DNA from 2 places in the Psychrobacillus sp. FSL K6-2843 genome. Region 1 is predicted to be linked to the other one. Evidence: a T-box and tRNA genes for the amino acid it is inferred to sense, from the RefSeq annotation. Region 1 holds a T-box; the other holds one or more tRNA genes.
What was found. The T-box of region 1 lies ahead of proS (proline--tRNA ligase). A T-box ahead of a tRNA ligase gene usually reads a tRNA of that ligase, here a tRNA-Pro.
Positions count from the first base shown of each region.

Region 1 (10,131 bases):
TTTCTCATTTTTAACAAAGAACGGTGATTTTTATCCAGAGTTTATTAGCTCTTATCCAACTATGTCAGTTACGATTGATAGCACCTTGTTGACGGGAACATATGCAGACCGACATAAACTACCAGGATTGATATGGTTTAAAAAGGATGAGAATCGTATGATTAGCTATGGGAGTGGTATAAGGGAAATGTGGGATAACGGGATAAAGCATGTGGCAGCGGATAGTGTTATTCACCTGAATGAATCGCATCTAAGTAAAGATGTTTTTACGATTCACGAAGAACTTGCGAACGCCAAAATGCAATCTGCTTCCATCAATGGTCTCTTATATAGGGGAAGCATTCCCCAAAAATTAAATGTCCCTAAGCTTCTTTCTTTTGCAGATTTATTGCCAAAAGAACTAGAGGTGAATGGTCCAATGATTTTGTCGCTCGGTGCCTTATCTCAATATAATCCAGAGAACGACAAATATAAATACAGCTGGAAACGAATGGGTGTTAATAATGATTTTACCGTAAATGAGATGACGTACTTAATTGAACAAAAGAAGCTTCCTCCGTTTACGCTCGCTTATCTTCCGGATGCTGATGCTTCCATACACAAAAACGGTCCTACTGATAGTACAGCGATTGAAAAGGCTGATCAAGCGATCCAGGAAATGTTCGGTAGTTTTAGATCTTGGGAAGAGGCCATTCAAGAGGTAACCTGGATTGTCCTTGGTGATAGTGGACAATCATCAGTCAAGGAAAAGAAGGAAATGGGTTTAATCGATTTAAATGACTTGTTGAAGGGTTACACATTCTGGGAACGTGGAAAAGAAAATGTGCAGTTGGCAATCGCAATCAATGAACGAATGGCCTATATTTATTTGCAGGATGAACAGATTCCTTTTACTGAGGTAGTAGATATTCTCAAAAAGGATGAGCGAATTGGTTTTATTGCATGGAGTGATCAGCAAACGAATCATGTCGTGAGCGCAAGTGATAAAGAATTCACCTTTTCACCAAACGGACCTTATATTGATGAATATAAGCAGTCGTGGCAGTTGGATGGGGATATGTCTATTTTAGATATAAAACCGGATGAGCATGGAACTATACTCTATCACACGTATCCTGATGCGTTAGCAAGGCTACACGGAGCGCTTCACTCGCAAGAAGGCAAAGTTATTATAGTAGATGCAAAGCCATCTTACGAATTTATTGAAAAACATAGTCACGATCATGCAGGTGGAGGAGCGCATGGGTCACTCCACCGGGTAGATTCTGTTGTTCCCTTGGTGATTGTTGGTGAGACAGAAAGACCCCCTTCTAATCGTCTTGTGGATGTAAAGGAATGGGTTATAGAATTGTTGGGTGGCTCTTAAGTATGGAGCCACTTTTTTTCTGATGCTTCTTTTAAATACAAATTCTTCAGTAGTAGTCATTCAACCTTAATATGAGTATAAATATGAAATAACATAATTAGGAAGTTTTATTTTTCTAAAATAGGGAATAACATATCTAGACGCGATAAACATGAAAGTGAGGAATTTAAAATGATTAAAACATACAATTTTATTATTGAAGGAAAAATTATCGAGGTACATGCAACTTCAAAAATAGAAGCTGAAAGCAAGGCAAACCATATATATGAAGAACTAAAAACAGAGCAATTTCAACAGCAACAATAAAGAACTCTCAACTAAGCGTTGAGAGCTTTTTATATTATTTCATTTCTTCTCTTAAGCTATCGAATAATTTGTCTATTAGATTCTTAGGGATTTCTAAGCAAGAATCTCCGATACTAAGTTCAAAAGTACAGCTATCCCCATCTTGCTTGCTTAGATAGCTTGTAATCCCTATATGGTTAGCTAACTGTACTTTCGCCAAGATAGATGCTATTTCTTCTTGGTTACGCTTAAAATGCACATGAAACATATTTGAAACTGGTACCTCTGGAATTGTATAAATATCCTTACAGTCATTAAATAGCTTTGCGAGCTCCATTGCACTGTTATAATATTGTTCCATATTATTTGCTCGTTTATCAAAATAATAGTCAGCTGATAGAATATAAGGATATAAGCTTATGAGCGTTCCACCATAACGTTTTCTCCAGACTTTAGATTTCTCTATGAAATCCTTATCACCGGCTAGTACTGCTCCTGCAATCCCGCCAATTCCTTTATAAAAGGACATATAGACACTGTCAAAAAGGTCGCAAACTTCCGCAGCAGTTTTTTTGTAAAAAGGCAGCACTTCTAGAAGACGTGCACCGTCCAAATGAAGCATAATAGACTTTTCACGACAATAAGCGGAAATCTGTTTTAATGTTTCAAAACTAGGAAGTTGGCCTCCGATTTCTCTTTGGGGAAGTTCCAATAACAGACAGGCAATGTCCTCTTCAAGATTTACCACATCCTCTAACTCTATGACTCTATCTTTGTCAGCTATTAAAATAGTCTTGATATGGTGTATTTCCTTTAATCCATCCATTTCATGAATTTCTAAATGGGATAAGGGATGATATGCAACCTTATTCAATTTTTTCTCATCGCACCATATGCGTAAAGCGATTTGTTGGGCCATTGTACCGCTAGGGAAAAATGCAGCTGTGCTTTTGCCTAGTAATTTAGCCATTTTATTTTGGAAATCTTCGATAATATGCCCCTCGCCATATATATCACTTAGCTGTTCTCCAGAAATGTCCTTCAATGCATCTTGTAAAACAGAAACTTCTCGTTTTCCATGACCAGCTAATCGATAAGTACACTTGTCATAGGAATTTTTTAAATGGTTCATTTAATTTCCCCCAATGTATTTTTACTTTGTTATAAGATAAGTATAATGTATTTTTTATCTTCTGATAGTTTAAATTTTTGGTTAAAAAGAAGTGCATTGTATTAAAGCTTTGATTTTGGTATATTATTAATAATATATAATCTGTGATGTGAACAAGTAAATAAGAATTGTGAGACAGAAAATATAGCAATTGCTGAGAGCTATATCACCACTTCTTGTTGAAACCTACCACTGAGATGTTATGCAAACATAACCGATTCGTTTTCGTTACCAAACGTTTAGAGGGCTTAAATTATTTTAAGCTAAACTAAGGTGGTACCACGTCTATTCAAGCACAAGGACGTCCTTTTCCAAGGACAGCTTTGTGCTTTTTATATTTTAAGGAGGGAATTATCATGACTAATCAACAACAAAACGATTTTACTAAATGGTATATTGACACAATCCAAAAAGCTGACTTAATGGATTACACACCAGTGCGTGGATGTATCGCATTTAAACCAGACGGGTACGAAATCTGGGAGCATATCCAAGCAGAAATGAACAAACGCTTTAAAGAAACGGGACACCGCAATGCGTATTTCCCAATGCTAATTCCTGAATCTTTTTTCCAAAAGGAAAAGGATCATATTGAAGGTTTTTCTCCAGAGCTTCCATGGGTAACAGAGGCAGCAGGCGAAAAGCTGGAGGAACGTTTAGCGCTTCGTCCAACTTCCGAAACAATGATCGGTCATCTGTATTCTGATTGGATCAAGAGCTACCGTGATCTACCTGTATTGATCAACCAATGGGCTAACGTGTTCCGTTGGGAAAAGAAAACACTTCCTTTCATACGCACTTCTGAATTTTTATGGCAGGAGGGTCACACCGCTCATGTGGACGAAGAAGAAGCTCGTCAAGAAACAATGCAAATGCTAAATATTTATAAAGAGGTAGTGGAGGGTCTATTGGCCATTCCGGTATATGACGGGCAAAAAACTCCTTCAGAGCGCTTTGCAGGGGCTGTAGATACGTTTTCTATCGAGGCAATGATGAAGGATGGAAAAGCGGTTCAAGCAGGTACATCTCATTATCTTGGCACTAAATTTGCCGAAGCATTTGATATTAAATATTTGAACAAAGAAAACAAACACCAACATGTGCATACAACATCTTGGGGAACTTCTACTCGATTAATAGGCTCTGTGATAATGGTACACGGTGATGAGCAAGGTCTTGTATTGCCACCACGTATTGCACCAACTCAAGTTGTATTAATACCTGTAGGTCCATGGAAAAAGAACCCAGCAATTATTGAAAAATTAGATGAAATTTTTGCTGCTTTAAAAGCAAAAGGTATCCGTGTTCGATTAGATGACTCTGATCAATCACCTGGATATAAATTTAACGAGTGGGAACTAAAAGGTGTACCAGTTCGAGTTGAGCTAGGACCACGTGATTTAGAAAACAGTCAAGTGCTTATGAAGGCACGTGATTTAGATGAAAAAGAATCCGTTGATATTAATGGCATCGTTGAGCGCGTAGAAGAAGAGCTAAATACAATGCAAACTCGTCTTTTAGAAAAAGCACGTGCATTCCGTGATGCAAACTCTCATACTCATGTAGATTCCATGGATCAGCTAAAACAACATTTAGACGACTCTGCAGAAAAAGGAGAAATCCCAGGATGGATCCTTGCAGGATGGTGTGGAGACGATGCTTGTGAAGAGCATGTAAAAGAAGAAACGAAATTCACAACACGCAATATTCCATTCAATCCACCAGCTGAGAAATCAACTTGTATTAACTGTGGAAAAGAATCGAAATACACAGTTTGGTTCGGAAGATCCTATTAACCAAATAAGAAAGTACAAATCAGTCATTGTTTATTCAATGGCTGATTTTTTTATTTTCAAAAATCTTGTAAGATTAAGTAAAATAGATCGTCTAATTAAATAGTAGAGAGATAGGGGGGATCACTTGGAAAGGCAGCTAATCGAGGAGTGGTTTGAGTTATATGAGCGAGATGTAACCAGTTTCCTCATTTACTATACAGGGTCAATGGATGTACAGGATCTTGTACAGGAAACTTTTCTTCGTGGAATGAAAAAGATTGCCCATTTTAGAGAAGGGTCACATCCGAAAACATGGTTAATAACGATTGCCAAAAATCTCGTCATTGATCGGGCTAGAAAAAAAAATATTTGGAATCGGATAAAATACTTACTACGAGATGAAAAACAAACAGAAAATCTAGACCATACTATTTTGCTTGGTGAGATGAATCGTGAACTTTATATAGCAATTAATAGATTGCCAGCAAAAAACAAAGAGGTAATAATTTTAAAAGCAATACTTGAAATGACCTCTAAACAAGTAGGAGAAATACTAGGGGCAAATGAAAACCATGTGAATGTTCTTTATCATCGATCGCTCAAGAAACTGAAGAGCATTCTAGAAACGGAGGGATTTGAGTATGAAGCGAGAACACGATGATTTAGAGGAACAGCTTAGAAACCTTCCGAAGTATTCTCTTACTCAAGAGGATAAAAGAAAAGTTATCCATAGTATTCGCAGTGCTGCAAAACCAAATCGTTTAAAATTTCTAAAACCGCTATCTGTATTTGTAGCAGCAGCTTGTCTTTTAATGGTTGCTTATTTAGCAAGTCCTATGTATAAATCAGAGATAACTCAAGAGTCGAGATTAGGTCTCGGTTCAATGGAGGAACAGAATTTTTTAAAAAGCTTTAAGCTCGAAATAGCCGGCATTAAAAGCTCGGAGGTCACAATGGATTCATTGAAGGAGACATTGCATGGAGTAAGAGTAAAAGTATTTTTGAAATCTAAGAAGCTTATACCAATCGATGTGTGGAATTCTGTAGAGTTTCGAGCTGCTAACCCACACCTCTTCTTAAAGGATGGATATGGTATTGGAAATTCAGTAAGCTATAGTTCCACCCCGAGCGAGGACGGATACCATTATACGGTAGCTTTTGAATCACTGTACGCAAATTATTCGGAAGTGGAAATACAAAAATTATTAGAGGCAAGCGAAGAAATCAAGTTCACTATGGAATATCAGGGGAAAATATATGAACTAAATAATAAATCTCAAAAAACGGTTACATTAGACGCACCATTAGCTATTTCTTTTACTTTACCTGATCGAGATCAAAACGTAATAGGGCTGGATGGAAAAATTGGCATCCTTGGTCCTGAGAATTTCGTGGCAGAGGACACTCGTCGAGTTGCTAAACTCATGCTCTACTATTGGGGTAATCCTGAATCGTTAGTAGGGAAGGAATATAAAGTGGAGGCTATGAACATTTACGGAGAGACTCTTCTATTATCAGAGGGAGTATTAAGCGCTGGTTTATATAGTGAAGATGCTCACATTTTAACAAGTTTCCCGGCTTTTACGGGAGAGGGAGAATGGCAGCTTTCCTTTTACGTAGAGGAGAATTTGTTCGAGGCATTTAGAATTGAGGTTCTTCCGCCCTTACCAAAAACCGAAAATTATATCCTTTTAGATGCACCAATAGAAATCCCAGTTGGAAAGACTCATGAACTAATCATAGAAAACCGCAGTGGTGAGGAACAAAGTATAGAGGTACAGCTGATGAATTCAAAAGGAATAATAGAGCAAGAAAGTATATTTCAACTAGATCCCAATGCCCCTTATGATAATCAAGGAACAATTTATCATTATCATGGAAATATTACAATTCCAGAAAAAGGGGAATGGTCCCTTGTCATAGACGGAGAACAAACACAGCTATTTGAAAATTAACCAAGTAAAAACGCTCCCTCCAAATATATGGAGAGGAGCGTTTTTCATAGCAGAAGGTCGGGTAAAACACTAATTAATTGTGGGTTGATTGCCATTGCGATGGTTAGTCATTAGTCATTAGTCACAAAGTAAATGGTAAATGGTCATTGGTTTGCCATCATTTAAATTGTAATGACCTCCTGCTATGCCTTGGCAAGGAGTCTCACCTTACCAAGGATTTATGTTAAGCATATTTTTCTTCATCAAAGGCAATAGTAACTGAATAGTTTTTGGCATTAATAAGTCCAGATAATTTATTTGCGTCCTTCTCAAAGTCCAATGCTTTTTTTCGATATTCCTCTGGCTCATATAAGGCAACCTCTACATAAGTAGTTCCTTCGCCATAGCCTCCAAACTGGATTCTTTGTTTTTCATGGCTTCCTAACTGTTTATATACTCTTGCCTGTGCGCGTAGCTGAGTAGCAAACTCAATTGCCTCAACGATGGTGAGAGGGTCTTCTTTATAGGTAATTGTATTATTTAAGTTTGCCTCGTAAATAAGTCTATCAAGCTTTCGGATATCATTGCGAATATCGTTCATTTCTAAATCTATTGCTTCCACAGTTCTTATAGGAGGAGCAGGAAGAGTCCCCTTTTCAATAACAGTGAAACCAACGCGCATTATTTCCATTTCCAATTCTTGAACTCTTTTCAATAAAATACTCTTTAGCTTCACTGCCTCTGCAAGAAGTATATGTGCCATAAATTTATATCCTCCATTCTACTTGGTTATTATCTAAAATAATGCTTGCAGCTTCTCCACCATGAACTTGAGTAAACATTTGACCCATAGTTTCTAATAATTTTTCCGCCTCTTCTTGACCCATAGAAGGTCTTAGAAAGACTACCTGTAAAGCACTCGTTGTATGTTCTGTAACAGCTGTCCGCTTAGAATCGACAAATGGACTTCCAAATGCTTCAACTTCATCTTGAAGTGTTAAAATCCCTTTTAAGTTGTTTTCTCTACCATTCAGCCCAAGGTAGCTTGTTTCTTTATTGCCAACTGTGAGGAAGATATCCCCTTTCACCTCATCCAGATCATAAATTCCTAATGGAATTTCATATCTCATGGAGAAGAAGTTATTTAAATCTACAGCAGAATGCATAGGTGTGATATAATTTTGTTTTGCAATCCTTCTATACATTGCTTCCATGGAAGGACGATAACGATTCGGGTCCGCTCCAAGCTTTTTCCAAAGAGCTCGCCATTCCTTTATTCCTTCAAAATCATTAACAGATTTTTCCTCTAGTTCGAAGAATAATTGTTCTTGAAATAATTGGAGACGCCCCTTAAGCATTTGTGGCGAAGTGGATACAATAATTTTGTTATAATAAATAAGGCCGATTTTAAAAGTAGGCTCTATTTGTAATAGAACTGTATCTAATTTTACAAACATTTTAAACCATCCTTGTATATATTTTCTTCATTGTAACATAAAGAAAGGAGAACTCTAGTGAATATAAACCAGTTTCAACAAAACCTCATAGAATATGCTGCTACCATTGGAATTGATAAAATTGGGTTTACCACTGTTTCTCCATTTCATGAGTTGAAAAATAGATTGATTCGCCAGCAGGAGCTAGGATATGCTTCAGGCTTCGAAGAGCCTGACCTTGATAAAAGAACTCACCCTGAGCTTTTATTGGAGGAAGCACAAAGTATTATTTCGATAGCAATTGCTTATCCATCTAAGATGAAGAACGCTCCACAAAGTGTAAAGGGAGCTAGAAGGGGAATATTTGCTAGAGCATCTTGGGGAATAGATTACCACACAGTTTTAAGAGAAAAGCTTGCTCAATTAGAATTATATATTTTAACGCATATACCAGATGCTAGACTACGTTCTATGGTCGACACTGGTGAGTTGTCTGATCGTGCTGTTGCTGAACGCTCCGGGATTGGCTGGAGTGCAAAAAACTGTTCCATAATCACACCAGAGTTTGGATCCTATGTCTATTTGGGTGAAATGATTTCCTCTATTCCCTTTGCACCGAGTGAACAGATGGAGGATCAGTGTGGGGACTGCAGTCTTTGTTTAGACGTTTGCCCTACTGGAGCTTTAATAGAAGGTGGTCAGCTTAATGCACAGCGATGTATCGCCTTTATCACTCAGACAAAAACGATGGTTCCAGATGAGTTTCGAGCAAAGATAGGAAATAGAATTTATGGCTGTGATACATGTCAAACGGTTTGCCCAAAAAACAAAGGCAAGGCTAATTTACACCAAGAGGCCTTCACGCCTGATCCAGAGTTAGTGAAGCCTTTACTTTTACCACTGTTAAGCATGTCAAATCGGACCTTTAAAGAAACGTATGGGCATATGTCTGGTTCGTGGAGAGGAAAGAATCCTATTCAGCGGAACGCAATCATTGCATTGGCTCATTTTAAAGAAGAGGCAGCTGTTCCCACTCTTATAGAACTCATGCTTCACGATGCAAGACCAGTAATTCGAGGGACTGCAGCATGGGCAATAGGGAAGATTAATACAGAGGAAGGCTTAATTGCCTTAAAGAAAGCCGAAAAAACGGAACAAGAAGAACAGGTAATAGAAGAGATTCGTAAGGGTCTTGCATTTTACACAATTCAAAATTAGGAAGTGGAAACATTGAGTATTAATGTTGTATTATATCAACCAGAAATTCCTGCCAATACAGGTAATATTGCTAGAACCTGCGCAGGAACAGGAGCTAAGCTACACCTTATTCGTCCATTAGGTTTTTCTACAGACGATAAAATGTTAAAGCGTGCAGGACTTGATTATTGGGAGCACGTAGATATTACTTATTATGATGGGTTAGAAGAGTTTTTCGCAGCACATCCTGAAGGTGAATATTATTTAATCACTAAGTTTGGTGCGAAGCCGCATACTACGTTTGACTTTAGCGATTCAGATAAAGAACATTTCTTTATATTTGGACGTGAAACGAAGGGACTTCCTCGTGACTTCATTGACGCACATCCAGATCGCGCCCTTAGAATTCCTATGAATGATAATATTCGTTCCTTGAACTTATCGAACACTGCAGCAATTCTTATATACGAAGCATTGCGCCAACAGGATTATCCAAACTTACATTAAAAAAACGGACGAAGTCTTATAAAGACTCGTCCGTTTTTATGTTGAATATTAATTATTTCTCAGATGCACCTGGTTTGTCGTCGTATCCTGCAGTGAAAATTGCAGAAAGAAACGTAATACAAACGCCAAGAATAAGGATTAGTTTCATACTTAAGCGCCTCCTATATATATTCTAATCATTAGTATAACCTAATTCTTGAAAAAATGAAACGAAACAATAAAACGAAATTATGTCCGAATTATTTCATGTTAAAGTTGCATGTAACGTGTGATTCTACTAGGATAGATAAAAAGGAGTGATTTTTTAAATGGATAATTTGAAAAATGGTCCAGAGAACGGTTCAATGGCAACAAACATGGACGAAGTAAAAACATTAGGTAAACAAATGGAACGAATGAGAGATAACCAAGAGCTAGAAGAAGATAATCGTGTATCAGACCCTGCACAGTCCGACAGTGC
Region 1 is NZ_CP152021.1:3,195,742-3,205,872, reverse strand. Features, by position in the region: gene MKY94_RS16240 (alkaline phosphatase family protein) at 1-1,366, shown strand, start outside; gene MKY94_RS16235 (hypothetical protein) at 1,538-1,672, shown strand; gene MKY94_RS16230 (aminotransferase class I/II-fold pyridoxal phosphate-dependent enzyme) at 1,707-2,783, opposite strand; T-box leader at 2,918-3,134, shown strand; gene proS (proline--tRNA ligase) at 3,179-4,618, shown strand; gene MKY94_RS16220 (RNA polymerase sigma factor) at 4,743-5,258, shown strand; gene MKY94_RS16215 (hypothetical protein) at 5,239-6,552, shown strand; gene MKY94_RS16210 (hypothetical protein) at 6,776-7,294, opposite strand; gene MKY94_RS16205 (phenylalanine--tRNA ligase beta subunit-related protein) at 7,299-7,988, opposite strand; gene queG (tRNA epoxyqueuosine(34) reductase QueG) at 8,046-9,185, shown strand; gene trmL (tRNA (uridine(34)/cytosine(34)/5-carboxymethylaminomethyluridine(34)-2'-O)-methyltransferase TrmL) at 9,198-9,671, shown strand; gene MKY94_RS16190 (hypothetical protein) at 9,980-10,131, shown strand, end outside.

Region 2 (10,131 bases), 1.0 Mb from region 1:
AGAGTGCGGATTTGCCTACACTCACACCTCACTGCTTGGACGTGCATAACCAACAGCACGCTTACCCTATCCTACTGCGTCCCCCCATCACTCAAACGGTGGGGTGGTGGTACAGGAATATCAACCTGTTGTCCATCGTCTACGCCTATCGGCCTCGACTTAGGTCCCGACTAACCCTGAGCGGACGAGCCTTCCTCAGGAAACCTTAGTCATACGGTGGATGGGATTCTCACCCATCTTTCGCTACTCATACCGGCATTCTCACTTCTAAGCGCTCCACCAGTCCTTCCGGTCTGACTTCAACGCCCTTAGAACGCTCTCCTACCACTGATACCAAAGGTATCAATCCACAGCTTCGGTGATTTGTTTAGCCCCGATACATTTTCGGCGCAGCGTCACTCGACCAGTGAGCTATTACGCACTCTTTAAATGATGGCTGCTTCTAAGCCAACATCCTGGTTGTCTAAGCAACGCCACATCCTTTTCCACTTAACAAATACTTTGGGACCTTAGCTGGTGGTCTGGGCTGTTTCCCTCTTGACTACGGATCTTATCACTCGCAGTCTGACTCCCAAACATAAATCATTGGCATTCGGAGTTTGTCTGAATTCGGTAACCCGGGATGGGCCCCTAGTCCAAACAGTGCTCTACCTCCAAGATTCTAACGTTTGAGGCTAGCCCTAAAGCTATTTCGGAGAGAACCAGCTATCTCCAGGTTCGATTGGAATTTCTCCGCTACCCACACCTCATCCCCGCACTTTTCAACGTGCGTGGGTTCGGACCTCCAGTAAGTGTTACCTTACCTTCATCCTGGACATGGGTAGATCACCTGGTTTCGGGTCTACGACCACATACTCATTCGCCCTATTCAGACTCGCTTTCGCTGCGGCTCCGTCTTCTCAACTTAACCTCGCATGTAATCGTAACTCGCCGGTTCATTCTACAAAAGGCACGCCATCACCCGTTAACGGGCTTTGACTATTTGTAGGCACACGGTTTCAGGGTCTATTTCACTCCCCTTCCGGGGTGCTTTTCACCTTTCCCTCACGGTACTGGTTCACTATCGGTCACTAGGTAGTATTTAGCCTTGGGAGATGGTCCTCCCGGATTCCGACGGAATTTCACGTGTTCCGCCGTACTCAGGATACACTCTGGAGGGAATGAATTTTGGACTACGGGGCTTTTACCCTATCCTGCGGACCTTTCCAGGTCGCTTCATCTAACTCATTCTTTTGTAACTCCGTATAGAGTGTCCTACAACCCCAAGAGGCAAGCCTCTTGGTTTGGGCTCTTCCCGTTTCGCTCGCCGCTACTCAGGGAATCGAATTTTCTTTCTCTTCCTCCAGGTACTTAGATGTTTCAGTTCCCTGGGTGTGTCTCAGATGCGCTATGTATTCACGCAAATGTACTGCCCCATTACGGGCAGTGGGTTTCCCCATTCGGAAATCTCCGGATCGAAGCTCACTTACAGCTCCCCGAAGCATATCGGTGTTAGTGCCGTCCTTCGTCGACTCCTAGTGCCAAGGCATCCACCGTGCGCCCTTATTAACTTAACCTAAAAGTTAAAAGTACTACACTTGCGATCACGTAAGTGATCACAATTTGAATATCTTGCGTTTGTTTCTTTTTTTGATGTCGTTTTATCCAGTTTTCAAAGAACAAAATTATTTCGTTGGTGGAGCCTAGCGGGATCGAACCGCTGACCTCCTGCGTGCAAGGCAGGCGCTCTCCCAGCTGAGCTAAGGCCCCGAAATAAAAAAAGGTATGGTGGGCCTAAATGGACTCGAACCATCGACCTCACGCTTATCAGGCGTGCGCTCTAACCAGCTGAGCTATAGGCCCTCTTTGAATTTCCATATCTATTATATGTTAATATACATGAACATTCAAAACTGAACTGCAAAACGTTAAGATACAGATAAAGATCTGTATTCCGAATATATCCTTAGAAAGGAGGTGATCCAGCCGCACCTTCCGATACGGCTACCTTGTTACGACTTCACCCCAATCATCTGTCCCACCTTCGGCGGCTGGCTCCCAAAAGGGTTACCCCACCGACTTCGGGTGTTACAAACTCTCGTGGTGTGACGGGCGGTGTGTACAAGGCCCGGGAACGTATTCACCGTGGCATGCTGATCCACGATTACTAGCGATTCCGGCTTCATGTAGGCGAGTTGCAGCCTACAATCCGAACTGAGAACGGTTTTATGGGATTAGCTCACCCTCGCGGGGTTGCGACCCTCTGTACCGTCCATTGTAGCACGTGTGTAGCCCAGGTCATAAGGGGCATGATGATTTGACGTCATCCCCACCTTCCTCCGGTTTATCACCGGCAGTCACCTTAGAGTGCCCAACTGAATGCTGGCAACTAAGATCAAGGGTTGCGCTCGTTGCGGGACTTAACCCAACATCTCACGACACGAGCTGACGACAACCATGCACCACCTGTCACCGCTGTCCCCGAAGGGAAAAGCCTATCTCTAGGCCGGTCAGCGGGATGTCAAGACCTGGTAAGGTTCTTCGCGTTGCTTCGAATTAAACCACATGCTCCACCGCTTGTGCGGGCCCCCGTCAATTCCTTTGAGTTTCAGTCTTGCGACCGTACTCCCCAGGCGGAGTGCTTAATGCGTTAGCTGCAGCACTAAGGGGCGGAAACCCCCTAACACTTAGCACTCATCGTTTACGGCGTGGACTACCAGGGTATCTAATCCTGTTTGCTCCCCACGCTTTCGCGCCTCAGCGTCAGTTACAGACCAGAAAGCCGCCTTCGCCACTGGTGTTCCTCCAAATCTCTACGCATTTCACCGCTACACTTGGAATTCCGCTTTCCTCTTCTGCACTCAAGTCCCCCAGTTTCCAATGACCCTCCACGGTTGAGCCGTGGGCTTTCACATCAGACTTAAAGGACCGCCTGCGCGCGCTTTACGCCCAATAATTCCGGACAACGCTTGCCACCTACGTATTACCGCGGCTGCTGGCACGTAGTTAGCCGTGGCTTTCTAATGAGGTACCGTCAAGGTACGAGCAGTTACTCTCGTACTTGTTCTTCCCTCACAACAGAGTTTTACGATCCGAAAACCTTCTTCACTCACGCGGCGTTGCTCCATCAGACTTTCGTCCATTGTGGAAGATTCCCTACTGCTGCCTCCCGTAGGAGTCTGGGCCGTGTCTCAGTCCCAGTGTGGCCGATCACCCTCTCAGGTCGGCTACGCATCGTCGCCTTGGTGAGCCGTTACCTCACCAACTAGCTAATGCGCCGCGGGCCCATCCTGTAGTGACAGCCGAGACCGTCTTTTAACATTTCCTCATGTGAGGTAATGGATTATTCGGTATTAGCCCCGGTTTCCCGGAGTTATCCCAATCTACAGGGCAGGTTGCCCACGTGTTACTCACCCGTCCGCCGCTAAATCAGAAGAAGCAAGCTTCTTCATCATTCGCTCGACTTGCATGTATTAGGCACGCCGCCAGCGTTCGTCCTGAGCCAGGATCAAACTCTCCATAATAGAGAACTTAAAAAGCTCATTTTGTTTTGCTGGCATCATCATTAAATGATGTCAAAAATTGTTTTGCGTCAATACAACCGAAGTTGTTTGATGCTATATGTCTTAACGTTTTGCATGTTCAGTTTTCAATGTTCATGGTGGAGCCTAGCGGGATCGAACCGCTGACCTCCTGCGTGCAAGGCAGGCGCTCTCCCAGCTGAGCTAAGGCCCCAATATTATAAATAACTGGTCGGGAAGACAGGATTCGAACCTGCGACCCCTTGGTCCCAAACCAAGTGCTCTACCAAGCTGAGCTACTTCCCGTATATATGGCGCGCCCGGCAGGAGTCGAACCCACAACCTTCTGATCCGTAGTCAGACGCTCTATCCAATTGAGCTACGGGCGCTAATGTTTCATAAAAGTGGTGCCGAGGACCGGAATCGAACCGGTACGGTAGTCACCTACCGCAGGATTTTAAGTCCTGTGCGTCTGCCAGTTCCGCCACCCCGGCACTTTGATGAATCTTTGGAGCGGAAGACGAGGTTCGAACTCGCGACCCCCACCTTGGCAAGGTGGTGTTCTACCACTGAACTACTTCCGCTCGGTTATTAAGTTAAATGGTGCGGGTGAAGGGAGTCGAACCCCCACGCCTTGCGGCGCTAGATCCTAAGTCTAGTGCGTCTGCCAGTTCCGCCACACCCGCATATTTATTTCACAAAAAGTGAATGAGCCATGTAGGATTCGAACCTACGACCCTCTGATTAAAAGTCAGATGCTCTACCAACTGAGCTAATGGCTCGAAAAATGGTGCCGGAGAAAGGACTTGAACCCTCAACCTACTGATTACAAGTCAGTTGCTCTACCAGTTGAGCTACTCCGGCAGGAGTAAAGTTATGGTGGAGGATGACGGGCTCGAACCGCCGACCCTCTGCTTGTAAGGCAGATGCTCTCCCAGCTGAGCTAATCCTCCTGGGTAATATTAATTTCTTATTACAAGCCCAGCGACGTCCTACTCTTGCAGGGGGAGACCCCCAACTACCATCGGCGCTGAAGAGCTTAACTTCCGTGTTCGGTATGGGAACGGGTGTGACCTCTTCGCCATCATCACTAGACTTGAATAATTTAATTGAAAGACAAGTTCTATTATAACAAGTTTGTAGAGTTTTACAAGCCTTATTATCAAAAAAATATTATTCTTTCAAAACTGAATAAACTGACATCATTAGAAACAAACAATTTGGTTAAGTCCTCGATCGATTAGTATTCGTCAGCTGCACGTGTCGCCACGCTTCCACCCCGAACCTATCTACCTCATCGTCTTTGAGGGATCTTACTTACTTGCGTAATGGGAAATCTCATCTTGAGGGGGGCTTCGTGCTTAGATGCTTTCAGCACTTATCCCGTCCACACATAGCTACCCAGCGATGCCCTTGGCAGAACAACTGGTACACCAGCGGTGTGTCCATCCCGGTCCTCTCGTACTAAGGACAGCTCCTCTCAAATTTCCTACGCCCACGACGGATAGGGACCGAACTGTCTCACGACGTTCTGAACCCAGCTCGCGTACCGCTTTAATGGGCGAACAGCCCAACCCTTGGGACCGACTACAGCCCCAGGATGCGATGAGCCGACATCGAGGTGCCAAACCTCCCCGTCGATGTGGACTCTTGGGGGAGATAAGCCTGTTATCCCCGGGGTAGCTTTTATCCGTTGAGCGATGGCCCTTCCATGCGGAACCACCGGATCACTAAGCCCGTCTTTCGACCCTGCTCGACTTGTAGGTCTCGCAGTCAAGCTCCCTTCTGCCTTTACACTCTTCGAATGATTTCCAACCATTCTGAGGGAACCTTTGGGCGCCTCCGTTACACTTTAGGAGGCGACCGCCCCAGTCAAACTGCCCGCCTGACACTGTCTCCTACCCGGGTTACGGGTATGGGTTAGAATTTCAATACAACCAGGGTAGTATCCCACCGACGCCTCCTCCGAAGCTGGCGCTCCGGGCTCTAAGGCTCCTACCTATCCTGTACAAGTTGCACCAAAATTCAATATCAAGCTACAGTAAAGCTCCACGGGGTCTTTCCGTCCTGTCGCGGGTAACCTGCATCTTCACAGGTACTATAATTTCACCGAGTCTCTCGTTGAGACAGTGCCCAGATCGTTACGCCTTTCGTGCGGGTCGGAACTTACCCGACAAGGAATTTCGCTACCTTAGGACCGTTATAGTTACGGCCGCCGTTTACTGGGGCTTCAATTCGCACCTTCGCTTGCGCTAAGCACTCCTCTTAACCTTCCAGCACCGGGCAGGCGTCAGCCCCTATACTTCACCTTACGGTTTTGCAGAGACCTGTGTTTTTGCTAAACAGTCGCCTGGGCCTATTCACTGCGGCTCTTCTAGGCTATACACCCAAAAGAGCACCCCTTCTCCCGAAGTTACGGGGTCATTTTGCCGAGTTCCTTAACGAGAGTTCTCTCGCTCACCTTAGGATTCTCTCCTCGACTACCTGTGTCGGTTTGCGGTACGGGCACCTCCCACCTCGTTAGAGGCTTTTCTTGGCAGTGTGAAATCAGGAACTTCGGACTAAGTCCTCGCCATCACAGCTCAATGTTACAGAGTGCGGATTTGCCTACACTCACACCTCACTGCTTGGACGTGCATAACCAACAGCACGCTTACCCTATCCTACTGCGTCCCCCCATCACTCAAACGGTGGGGTGGTGGTACAGGAATATCAACCTGTTGTCCATCGTCTACGCCTATCGGCCTCGACTTAGGTCCCGACTAACCCTGAGCGGACGAGCCTTCCTCAGGAAACCTTAGTCATACGGTGGATGGGATTCTCACCCATCTTTCGCTACTCATACCGGCATTCTCACTTCTAAGCGCTCCACCAGTCCTTCCGGTCTGACTTCAACGCCCTTAGAACGCTCTCCTACCACTGATACCAAAGGTATCAATCCACAGCTTCGGTGATTTGTTTAGCCCCGATACATTTTCGGCGCAGCGTCACTCGACCAGTGAGCTATTACGCACTCTTTAAATGATGGCTGCTTCTAAGCCAACATCCTGGTTGTCTAAGCAACGCCACATCCTTTTCCACTTAACAAATACTTTGGGACCTTAGCTGGTGGTCTGGGCTGTTTCCCTCTTGACTACGGATCTTATCACTCGCAGTCTGACTCCCAAACATAAATCATTGGCATTCGGAGTTTGTCTGAATTCGGTAACCCGGGATGGGCCCCTAGTCCAAACAGTGCTCTACCTCCAAGATTCTAACGTTTGAGGCTAGCCCTAAAGCTATTTCGGAGAGAACCAGCTATCTCCAGGTTCGATTGGAATTTCTCCGCTACCCACACCTCATCCCCGCACTTTTCAACGTGCGTGGGTTCGGACCTCCAGTAAGTGTTACCTTACCTTCATCCTGGACATGGGTAGATCACCTGGTTTCGGGTCTACGACCACATACTCATTCGCCCTATTCAGACTCGCTTTCGCTGCGGCTCCGTCTTCTCAACTTAACCTCGCATGTAATCGTAACTCGCCGGTTCATTCTACAAAAGGCACGCCATCACCCGTTAACGGGCTTTGACTATTTGTAGGCACACGGTTTCAGGGTCTATTTCACTCCCCTTCCGGGGTGCTTTTCACCTTTCCCTCACGGTACTGGTTCACTATCGGTCACTAGGTAGTATTTAGCCTTGGGAGATGGTCCTCCCGGATTCCGACGGAATTTCACGTGTTCCGCCGTACTCAGGATACACTCTGGAGGGAATGAATTTTGGACTACGGGGCTTTTACCCTATCCTGCGGACCTTTCCAGGTCGCTTCATCTAACTCATTCTTTTGTAACTCCGTATAGAGTGTCCTACAACCCCAAGAGGCAAGCCTCTTGGTTTGGGCTCTTCCCGTTTCGCTCGCCGCTACTCAGGGAATCGAATTTTCTTTCTCTTCCTCCAGGTACTTAGATGTTTCAGTTCCCTGGGTGTGTCTCAGATGCGCTATGTATTCACGCAAATGTACTGCCCCATTACGGGCAGTGGGTTTCCCCATTCGGAAATCTCCGGATCGAAGCTCACTTACAGCTCCCCGAAGCATATCGGTGTTAGTGCCGTCCTTCGTCGACTCCTAGTGCCAAGGCATCCACCGTGCGCCCTTATTAACTTAACCTAAAAGTTAAAAGTACTACACTTGCAATCACGTAAGTGATCACAATTTGAATATCTTGCGTTTGTTTCTTTTTTGATGTCGTTTTATCCAGTTTTCAAAGAACAATTTAAATGCTCATCATAAAAATGAACACTCAAAACTGAACTGCAAAACGTTAAGATACAGATAAAGATCTGTATTCCGAATATATCCTTAGAAAGGAGGTGATCCAGCCGCACCTTCCGATACGGCTACCTTGTTACGACTTCACCCCAATCATCTGTCCCACCTTCGGCGGCTGGCTCCCAAAAGGGTTACCCCACCGACTTCGGGTGTTACAAACTCTCGTGGTGTGACGGGCGGTGTGTACAAGGCCCGGGAACGTATTCACCGTGGCATGCTGATCCACGATTACTAGCGATTCCGGCTTCATGTAGGCGAGTTGCAGCCTACAATCCGAACTGAGAACGGTTTTATGGGATTAGCTCACCCTCGCGGGGTTGCGACCCTCTGTACCGTCCATTGTAGCACGTGTGTAGCCCAGGTCATAAGGGGCATGATGATTTGACGTCATCCCCACCTTCCTCCGGTTTATCACCGGCAGTCACCTTAGAGTGCCCAACTGAATGCTGGCAACTAAGATCAAGGGTTGCGCTCGTTGCGGGACTTAACCCAACATCTCACGACACGAGCTGACGACAACCATGCACCACCTGTCACCGCTGTCCCCGAAGGGAAAAGCCTATCTCTAGGCCGGTCAGCGGGATGTCAAGACCTGGTAAGGTTCTTCGCGTTGCTTCGAATTAAACCACATGCTCCACCGCTTGTGCGGGCCCCCGTCAATTCCTTTGAGTTTCAGTCTTGCGACCGTACTCCCCAGGCGGAGTGCTTAATGCGTTAGCTGCAGCACTAAGGGGCGGAAACCCCCTAACACTTAGCACTCATCGTTTACGGCGTGGACTACCAGGGTATCTAATCCTGTTTGCTCCCCACGCTTTCGCGCCTCAGCGTCAGTTACAGACCAGAAAGCCGCCTTCGCCACTGGTGTTCCTCCAAATCTCTACGCATTTCACCGCTACACTTGGAATTCCGCTTTCCTCTTCTGCACTCAAGTCCCCCAGTTTCCAATGACCCTCCACGGTTGAGCCGTGGGCTTTCACATCAGACTTAAAGGACCGCCTGCGCGCGCTTTACGCCCAATAATTCCGGACAACGCTTGCCACCTACGTATTACCGCGGCTGCTGGCACGTAGTTAGCCGTGGCTTTCTAATGAGGTACCGTCAAGGTACGAGCAGTTACTCTCGTACTTGTTCTTCCCTCACAACAGAGTTTTACGATCCGAAAACCTTCTTCACTCACGCGGCGTTGCTCCATCAGACTTTCGTCCATTGTGGAAGATTCCCTACTGCTGCCTCCCGTAGGAGTCTGGGCCGTGTCTCAGTCCCAGTGTGGCCGATCACCCTCTCAGGTCGGCTACGCATCGTCGCCTTGGTGAGCCGTTACCTCACCAACTAGCTAATGCGCCGCGGGCCCATCCTGTAGTGACAGCCGAAACCGTCTTTTAACATCTCCCCATGTGAGGAAATGGATTATTCGGTATTAGCCCCGGTTTCCCGGAGTTATCCCAATCTACAGGGCAGGTTGCCCACGTGTTACTCACCCGTCCGCCGCTAAATCAGAAGAAGCAAGCTTCTTCATCATCCGCTCGACTTGCATGTATTAGGCACGCCGCCAGCGTTCGTCCTGAGCCAGGATCAAACTCTCCATAATAGAGAACTTAAAAAGCTCATTTTGTTTTGCTGGCATCATCATTAAATGATGTCATTTCTTTTGCTTGAAGAACTAGTCTATCAAGCTATATTTCTTAACGTTTTGCATGTTCAGTTTTCAATGTTCATTGCGCCATTTCGTTTTGGCGACTTTAATATCATACCAAATCTACTTTTCAATGTCAACAACTTTTTTTAAATTGTTTTTCGTGAAATTCGAAGTAAAAATGAGAACTTGATTACTATACCACCATGTGTGCACCTATTACAAGGGTTTTATACAAAAAAATAAATAAAACTTTCGGCGCACTATATATAGTGATATAAATTAAAAGAGATACTACCAATGGTAGTATCTCTTTCCTTGTTCCTTTTAATCTCTATGACGCATTGTAGGGAATAATAGGACATCGCGAATAGATGGAGAATTTGTTAATAACATCACCAAACGATCTATCCCGATTCCTAGTCCTCCTGTAGGTGGCATTCCATATTCTAAAGCTTCTAAGAAATCCTCATCCATTTCATGTGCTTCATCATTTCCAGCAGCTTTTTCTTCTAATTGCGCTTCAAAGCGTTGACGTTGATCGATAGGATCGTTCAACTCCGTGAACGCATTAGCATGCTCACGACGAACTATAAACAACTCAAAGCGATCAGTAAAGCGTCCATCTTCTGGATTTTTCTTCGCAAGCGGAGAAACCTCTACTGGATGACCATAGATAAATGTTGGT
Region 2 is NZ_CP152021.1:91,696-101,826, reverse strand. Features, by position in the region: rRNA gene MKY94_RS00540 (23S ribosomal RNA) at 1-1,556, opposite strand, end outside; tRNA gene MKY94_RS00535 (tRNA-Ala) at 1,674-1,749, opposite strand; tRNA gene MKY94_RS00530 (tRNA-Ile) at 1,766-1,842, opposite strand; rRNA gene MKY94_RS00525 (16S ribosomal RNA) at 1,950-3,503, opposite strand; tRNA gene MKY94_RS00520 (tRNA-Ala) at 3,639-3,714, opposite strand; tRNA gene MKY94_RS00515 (tRNA-Pro) at 3,730-3,806, opposite strand; tRNA gene MKY94_RS00510 (tRNA-Arg) at 3,813-3,889, opposite strand; tRNA gene MKY94_RS00505 (tRNA-Leu) at 3,906-3,994, opposite strand; tRNA gene MKY94_RS00500 (tRNA-Gly) at 4,010-4,084, opposite strand; tRNA gene MKY94_RS00495 (tRNA-Leu) at 4,102-4,186, opposite strand; tRNA gene MKY94_RS00490 (tRNA-Lys) at 4,210-4,282, opposite strand; tRNA gene MKY94_RS00485 (tRNA-Thr) at 4,289-4,364, opposite strand; tRNA gene MKY94_RS00480 (tRNA-Val) at 4,378-4,453, opposite strand; rRNA gene rrf (5S ribosomal RNA) at 4,480-4,595, opposite strand; rRNA gene MKY94_RS00470 (23S ribosomal RNA) at 4,721-7,648, opposite strand; rRNA gene MKY94_RS00465 (16S ribosomal RNA) at 7,845-9,398, opposite strand; gene lysS (lysine--tRNA ligase) at 9,771-10,131, opposite strand, start outside.
Region 2: it encodes a tRNA-Pro, which carries the amino acid that the T-box ahead of proS (proline--tRNA ligase) is inferred to sense. The anticodon was not compared.